One region of the Pseudomonas sp. FW507-12TSA genome, then DNA from elsewhere that is predicted to be linked to it. Evidence: predicted binding sites of a transcription regulator. Region 1 holds the regulator's gene; the other holds the start of a gene.
The links. The regulator sigma-54, encoded in region 1, starts transcription at its own class of promoters, with help from an activator protein. The targets are predictions, from matches to a motif close to ANTGGCATNNANNTTGCTNT.
Positions count from the first base shown of each region.

Region 1 (3,406 bases):
TGCGTGATGTCAGCCTGTCCATCGACAGCGGCCAGATCGTCGGCCTGCTTGGCCCCAACGGTGCCGGCAAGACCACCTGCTTCTACATGATCGTGGGCCTGGTCCAGGCCGACCAGGGCCGAGTCCTGATCGACGACCTGGACGTCAGCCACCAACCGATGCACGGCCGCGCCCGTGCCGGCATCGGCTACCTGCCCCAGGAAGCCTCGATCTTCCGCAAGCTGTCGGTGGCCGACAACATCATGGCCATCCTCGAGACCCGCAAGGAACTGGACAAGGCCGGCCGTCGCCAGGAGCTGGAAAGCCTGCTGCAGGAGTTCCACATCAACCACATCCGCGACAACCTCGGCATGAGCCTGTCCGGTGGTGAACGCCGCCGCGTGGAAATTGCCCGGGCCCTGGCCACCGCCCCCAAGTTCATCCTGCTGGACGAACCTTTCGCAGGCGTGGACCCGATCTCGGTCGGCGACATCAAGCAGATCATCCATCACCTCAAGGCCAAGGGGATCGGCGTGCTGATCACCGACCACAACGTCCGCGAAACCCTGGACATCTGTGAGACCGCCTATATCGTCAACGACGGACAACTGATAGCCGAAGGCGACTCCCAGACCATCCTGGCCAACGAACTGGTCAAGGAAGTCTACCTGGGCCATGAGTTCCGCCTGTAAGGGCTGAGGTGCAGGACCCATTGCCTGGGCGCTGGGAACGATAAAACCCCACAAACTTTATTGTTACAGCGCTCTAGGCAAACACTTCAGTTTCAGGCATATAATTTGCTTATGTTTGGCGCTCCGGCGCCCTGTAGTGGATGGCGCATGTGCGCCGGCAATTAAGGTGTTAAGCCCCTGCCATGAAACCATCGCTAGTCCTGAGAATGGGCCAGCAGCTGACGATGACACCGCAGCTGCAACAGGCCATCCGCCTGCTCCAACTGTCGACCCTGGACCTGCAACAGGAAATCCAGGAAGCCCTGGAGTCCAACCCGATGCTCGAACGCCAGGAAGACGGCGACGACTTCGACAACAGCGACCCCCTGGCCGACAACACCGAGTCCAAACCCAACACCGAGATCCAGGAACCCTCCTACCAGGAAACCACCCAGACGGTGGACAGCCTCGAGGACGGTGAATGGAACGAACGTATCCCCAACGAGCTACCGGTGGATACCGCCTGGGAAGATGTGTACCAGACCAGCGCCAGCAGCCTGCCCAGCAGCGATGATGACGAGTGGGACTTCACCACCCGCACCTCGGCTGGTGAAAGCCTGCAGAGCCACCTGCTCTGGCAGCTGAACCTGGCCCCGATGTCGGACACCGACCGCCTGATCGCAGTGACCCTGATCGACTGCATCAACAACCAGGGCTACCTGGACGAAACCCTGGAAGAGATTCTCGAAGCCTTCGACCCCGAGCTGGATATCGAGCTGGATGAGGTCGAGGCTGTGTTGCACCGCATCCAGCAATTCGAGCCGGCCGGCATCGGCGCCCGCAGCCTGGGCGAATGCCTGCTGCTGCAACTGCGCCAGTTGCCGGCGAAAACCCCTTGGCTGGCCGAGGCCCAGCGCCTGGTCAACGACTACATCGACCTGCTGGGCAGCCGCGACTACAGCCAACTGATGCGCCGCATGAAGCTCAAGGAAGACGAGCTGCGCCAGGTCATCGAACTGGTCCAGAGCCTCAACCCGCGCCCGGGTTCGCAGATCGAGTCCAGCGAAGCCGAGTACGTGGTTCCTGACGTCATCGTGCGCAAGGACAACGAACGCTGGCTGGTGGAGCTGAACCAGGAATCCGTGCCACGCCTGCGGGTCAACGCCCAGTACGCCGGGTTCGTGCGCCGCGCCGATACCAGTGCGGACAACACCTTCATGCGCAACCAGTTGCAGGAGGCCCGCTGGTTCATCAAGAGCCTGCAGAGCCGCAATGAAACCCTGATGAAGGTCGCCACCCAGATCGTCGAGCACCAACGTGGATTCCTCGAGTACGGCGACGAAGCGATGAAGCCCCTGGTCCTGCACGACATCGCCGAAGCGGTAGGCATGCACGAGTCGACGATTTCCCGGGTGACCACGCAGAAATTCATGCATACCCCACGGGGCATATATGAGCTGAAATACTTTTTCTCGAGCCACGTCAGCACCTCCGAAGGCGGTGAATGCTCGTCCACGGCGATCCGCGCGATCATCAAGAAACTGGTGGCTGCGGAAAATCAGAAAAAGCCGTTGAGTGACAGCAAGATCGCTGGTTTACTGGAGGCACAAGGTATCCAGGTAGCCCGCCGGACCGTCGCCAAGTACCGCGAATCCCTTGGGATCGCGCCTTCCAGCGAACGCAAGCGGTTGATGTAGCCGCCGGGCTGGCCACAGCGTTTCGGAGTGTGCTTGAAACCCGCCGAGCGATGACCGGGCAAGGTAGCCCGATCGATGTGCAGGCTGGTTTCAGACACAGTCTAGGTGGCAGGCAAAACGGCCTGCCGCGTTATGCACTGGCAACGAAGGAGAAGCTGTATGCAAGTCAACATCAGTGGACACCAACTCGAAGTGACTGAACCTCTGCGCGTCTACATCGGCGAGAAGCTCGACCGACTGGAACGCCATTTCGACAAGATCACCAATGTGCAGGTCACCATGGCCGTCGAGAAGCTGAAGCAGAAAATCGAGGCGACCCTGCACATCCACGGTGGGGAGGTCGTCGCCAATGCAGAACATGACGATATGTATGCCGCAATCGACCTGCTCACGGACAAGCTTGACCGCCAACTGAAAAAGCATAAGGAAAAGCAACTCCACCTTCTCCAAGGCACGGGTCGCTGATACTCCCCTCCCATGATCCGACTTGAAAGCATCCTGACCCCCGGCCGTTCCCTGGTGAACGTGCCGGGCGGCAGTAAAAAACGCGCCCTCGAACAAATTGCCAACCTGATCAGCCGTGAAGTGCCTGATCTGGAGATGCAGGACGTATTCGAGAGCCTGATCGCCCGCGAGAAACTCGGCTCCACCGGGTTCGGCAACGGCATCGCTATTCCCCACTGCCGCCTCAAAGGCTGCGAGTCCCCCATCAGCGCGCTGATGCACCTGGACGCTCCGATCGACTTCGATGCCATCGACGGCGCTCCCGTGGACCTGCTGTTCGTACTGCTGGTCCCGGAGGCCGCCACCGATGCGCACCTGGAACTGCTCCGGCAGATCGCCAGCATGCTCGATCGCAAGGAAGTTCGTGAGCGGCTGCGCAGCGCCACCAGCAACGAAGCCTTGTACCAGGTCGTGCTGGACGAACAGAACGGTCGGTAACCATGCGTTTGATCATCGTCAGCGGCCGTTCCGGCTCAGGTAAAAGCACCGCCCTCGATGTTCTGGAGGACCACGGCTACTACTGCATCGACAACCTGCCAGCCGGCCTGCTGCCCG
Region 1 covers NZ_JBYSWT010000014.1:91,190-94,595, forward strand. Annotated here, with positions in the region: gene lptB (LPS export ABC transporter ATP-binding protein) at 1-671, shown strand, start outside; gene AC3WK8_RS15295 (RNA polymerase factor sigma-54) at 854-2,347, shown strand; gene hpf (ribosome hibernation-promoting factor, HPF/YfiA family) at 2,507-2,812, shown strand; gene ptsN (PTS IIA-like nitrogen regulatory protein PtsN) at 2,825-3,289, shown strand; gene rapZ (RNase adapter RapZ) at 3,292-3,406, shown strand, end outside.

Region 2 (3,406 bases), on a different contig from region 1:
GTGACGCTGTTGACCGTGGCCGGCAGGTAAGTGATCAGGGAAGTACCCTTGCCATCGATGGTGGTACTGGCCTTGAAGGTGTAGTTGCCCGGCGGGGCCTTGGTGCCGTCGGCCTTGGTGCCATCCCAGACGAAGCTGGCGTTGCCAGCCTTCTGGCTGCCCATGTCGATGGTCTTGACGGTGTTGCCGTCCTTGTCGGTGATGGCCACGGTGACCGAGCTCACGCTGGTCGGAACGGTCACCGACCCGGTCATGCTCTTGCTGGTGTCGACCTGGGTGGTGCCGCTCTGGACGATCACCGAGCGCCCGACGAGGGACGAAGCCTGCAAGGCCTGGGACGATTTGTAGTTGCCCGTGATGGAGTTCACCGACGTATTGAGCGTGGTGATCCCTTCCAGGGTCGAGAACTGCGCCAACTGGGCCACGAACGCACTGTTGTCCTGGGGATCCAGCGGGTTCTGGTTATTCAGCTGGGTCACCAGCAGCTTGAGGAATGCATCCTTGCCCAGGGACTGCTTGCCGGTGGTGCTGTTGGTTGCCGCAGCGAGGCCATCAGCACTGGTGGTCGTGGTCTTTTTCGACGAATTTGCCAGCACATCCTTGAGGGATGGCGCTGTAGTGGTATCAGTAACGCTCATCGGATTCGCCCCTTATCACTGACCGAGGGTCAGGACCTTCTGCATCATGGTTTTGGCGGTATTCATCATTTCAGCGTTGGTCTGGAACGAACGGCTGGCGGAAATCATGTCGGCCATCTCTTCCACCACATTGACGTTGGGGTAGTAGACATAGCCCTTGGCATCGGCTGCCGGATGATTGGGCTCGTAGCGCGCCTCGAGGTTGCTCTGGTCCTCGACCACGCCCAACACTTGTACGCCCTGCCCGGCAGCGTCCTGACTCTGGAACAGCGAACCACGATCACCGCCCTGGGCGTTCTGGAACATGGTGGCGAACACCGGATGCCGGGCGCGGTAGGTCTGGTCGATGCTCGACGACACGCTCTCGGCGTTGGCGATGTTACTGGCGACGGTGTTCAGACGGGTGGTCTGGGCGCTCATGCCACTACCGGCAATATTGAAAACACTGGCGAGGGACATGGATTACTCTCCGCGCAGGGCTGCCACCAGCCCTTTGAATTTGCTGTTGAGCAGCGTGAAGCTGGCCTGGAATTCCACCGCGTTCTGCGCATAGTTCGACTGCTCGAGCTGGGCGTCCACGGTGTTCTGGTCGATCGAAGGTTGCATTGGCGTGCGATATTGCAGCGACTCGTCGCCAGCGCTCACGCCTTGCGCTTCAATATGCCGGTTATTGGTCAGGTTCAGGCCGAACGTCCCCTTGTTGATCTTTTCGCTCTGCTCGGCGAGCACGGCGGAAAAGTCCAGGTCCCGAGCCTTGTAGTTCGGGGTGTCGGCGTTGGAGATGTTGTTGGCCAATACTTCGGCCCGCTTGGCGCGAAAGCCCAGAGCCTGTTCGTGAATACCGAGCGCTTTATCGAAGCTGATGCTCATGTCGGGAAACCTTTGGGTGACCTGATTTTACGTTGATTTGAAACTAGCAATCCGCGTGCCAACCTTGAAAACCCCGTAAATCAAGGCCCTCGCGATAACGGCAAGGCGGCAAATGCCAGAAAAGCGGCAATGGTTTTCCGCGCAGCGCCGGCAAAGCGGCAATCACCCTGCCATCTCGGCATAAATGACGAACATGAAAAAGGAGGCCCGAGGGCCTCCTTTGGCATAGCGATCAATCCAGGTTACTTGGCCTGGTAGATGATTCCCGGGTTGCACTGGACCATCTGGTAATGATCCGGCAAGCCGTTGAGCGCCTCGGACGCCCCCAGGAACAGGTAACCGCCCGGTTTCAGGGTGCTGTGGATGCGCATCAGGATGTCCTTCTTCACTTCCGCCGAGAAGTAGATCAGGACGTTGCGGCAGAACACGATGTCGAACTTGCCCAGGCTGGCATAGCTGTCCAGCAGGTTGAACGAGCGGAACTCAACGCGGTTCTTGATCGGCGACTTGACCACCCAGCGCCCCGGCCCCTTGGGGTCGAAATAACGCTGCAGACGATCGGCTGACAGGCCGCGACCAATGGCCAGGCTGTCGTATTCACCGGTCTTGCAGTTGTTGAGCATGGTCCCGGACAGATCGGTTGCGACGATCTGCGCGCCCATCTTCAACTGGCCCATGTTGGTACGCTCGAACTCGTCGATGGACATCGACAACGAGTAAGGCTCCTGTCCCGAGGAACAAGCCGCGGACCAGATCCGCAAGCGCTGGTTGGGATTGGCCTTGATCGCCTCGGGAAGCACTTTGTTCTTCAACACCTCGAATGGGTAGGTGTCGCGGAACCACAAGGTCTCGTTGGTCGTCATGGCATCCACTACCATCTCGCGCAAACCGCCGCGTGGCTGGGTCTGGATCCGCTGAACCAGCTCGCCCAAGGTTTTTATACCTTGCTGCTCCATCAGTTTGTTGAGACGGCTCGAGACCAGATATTGCTTGTTTTCCCCGAGCAAAATACCACAGGCTTTTTCCAGGAAGACCCGGAACTGTTCAAAATCCAAATTACCCGTAGACAATGCTGCCGCCTCTTAGATCTAGGTCCACCAAGGGCCACTGCCCTCAGCTGTGGTCTGCTGCTTTGATCCGGTCGACTACCCGGGAAGCCAGGTCATCAGGGCGGAACTTGGCAAGGAAGTCATCGGCACCGACCTTCTTCACCATCGCCTGATTGAACACCCCTGACAACGAAGTATGCAGGATGATGTGCAGCTTTTGCATGCGTGGATCGTTACGTATCTCGGCCGTTAGGGTGTAGCCGTCCATTTCAGGCATCTCGATGTCGGAAATCATCATGAGGAATTCCTCTTCCGGCTTCTTGCCTTCGTCGACCAGCTTGCGCAGGTAGTCCAGCGCCTGCCGACCGTCGTTCAACGCCACCACTTCCACGCCCACTGTCTGCAGGCAGCGAGTGACCTGCTTGCGCGCCACCGACGAATCGTCGACGGTCAGCACCCGCAGGGAAATGGCCTTGTGCTGGGTCTCGACATCCACCACGCCTGCCGAGATCGATTCGGAAGTTGGCGCGACTTCCGCCAGGATCTTCTCCACATCGATGATTTCGACCAGCTGGTTATCCACCCGGGTCACTGCCGTGAGGTAGTGATCGCGCCCGGTGCCCTTGGGTGGCGGATGGATCTCTTCCCAGTTCATGTTGACGATGCGTTCCACCGAGCGCACCAGGAATCCCTGGGTCTTGGTGTTGTACTCAGTGATGATGACGAACGGATTGCTCTGATCCTGCAACCCGCCAGACCCAGTGGCCATTGCCAGATCCAGGATCGGAATGGTCGCCCCTCGAATATTCGCGACACCGCACACCACAGGACTGGATTTGGGCATCAAGG
Region 2 covers NZ_JBYSWT010000037.1:75,367-78,772, reverse strand. Annotated here, with positions in the region: gene flgD (flagellar hook assembly protein FlgD) at 1-638, opposite strand, end outside; gene flgC (flagellar basal body rod protein FlgC) at 654-1,097, opposite strand; gene flgB (flagellar basal body rod protein FlgB) at 1,101-1,508, opposite strand; gene cheR (protein-glutamate O-methyltransferase CheR) at 1,751-2,578, opposite strand; gene AC3WK8_RS27710 (chemotaxis protein CheV) at 2,622-3,406, opposite strand, start outside.
Region 2: flgB (flagellar basal body rod protein FlgB) is a predicted target of sigma-54. The motif match lies at 1,552-1,571, and genes of this name have one in related genera.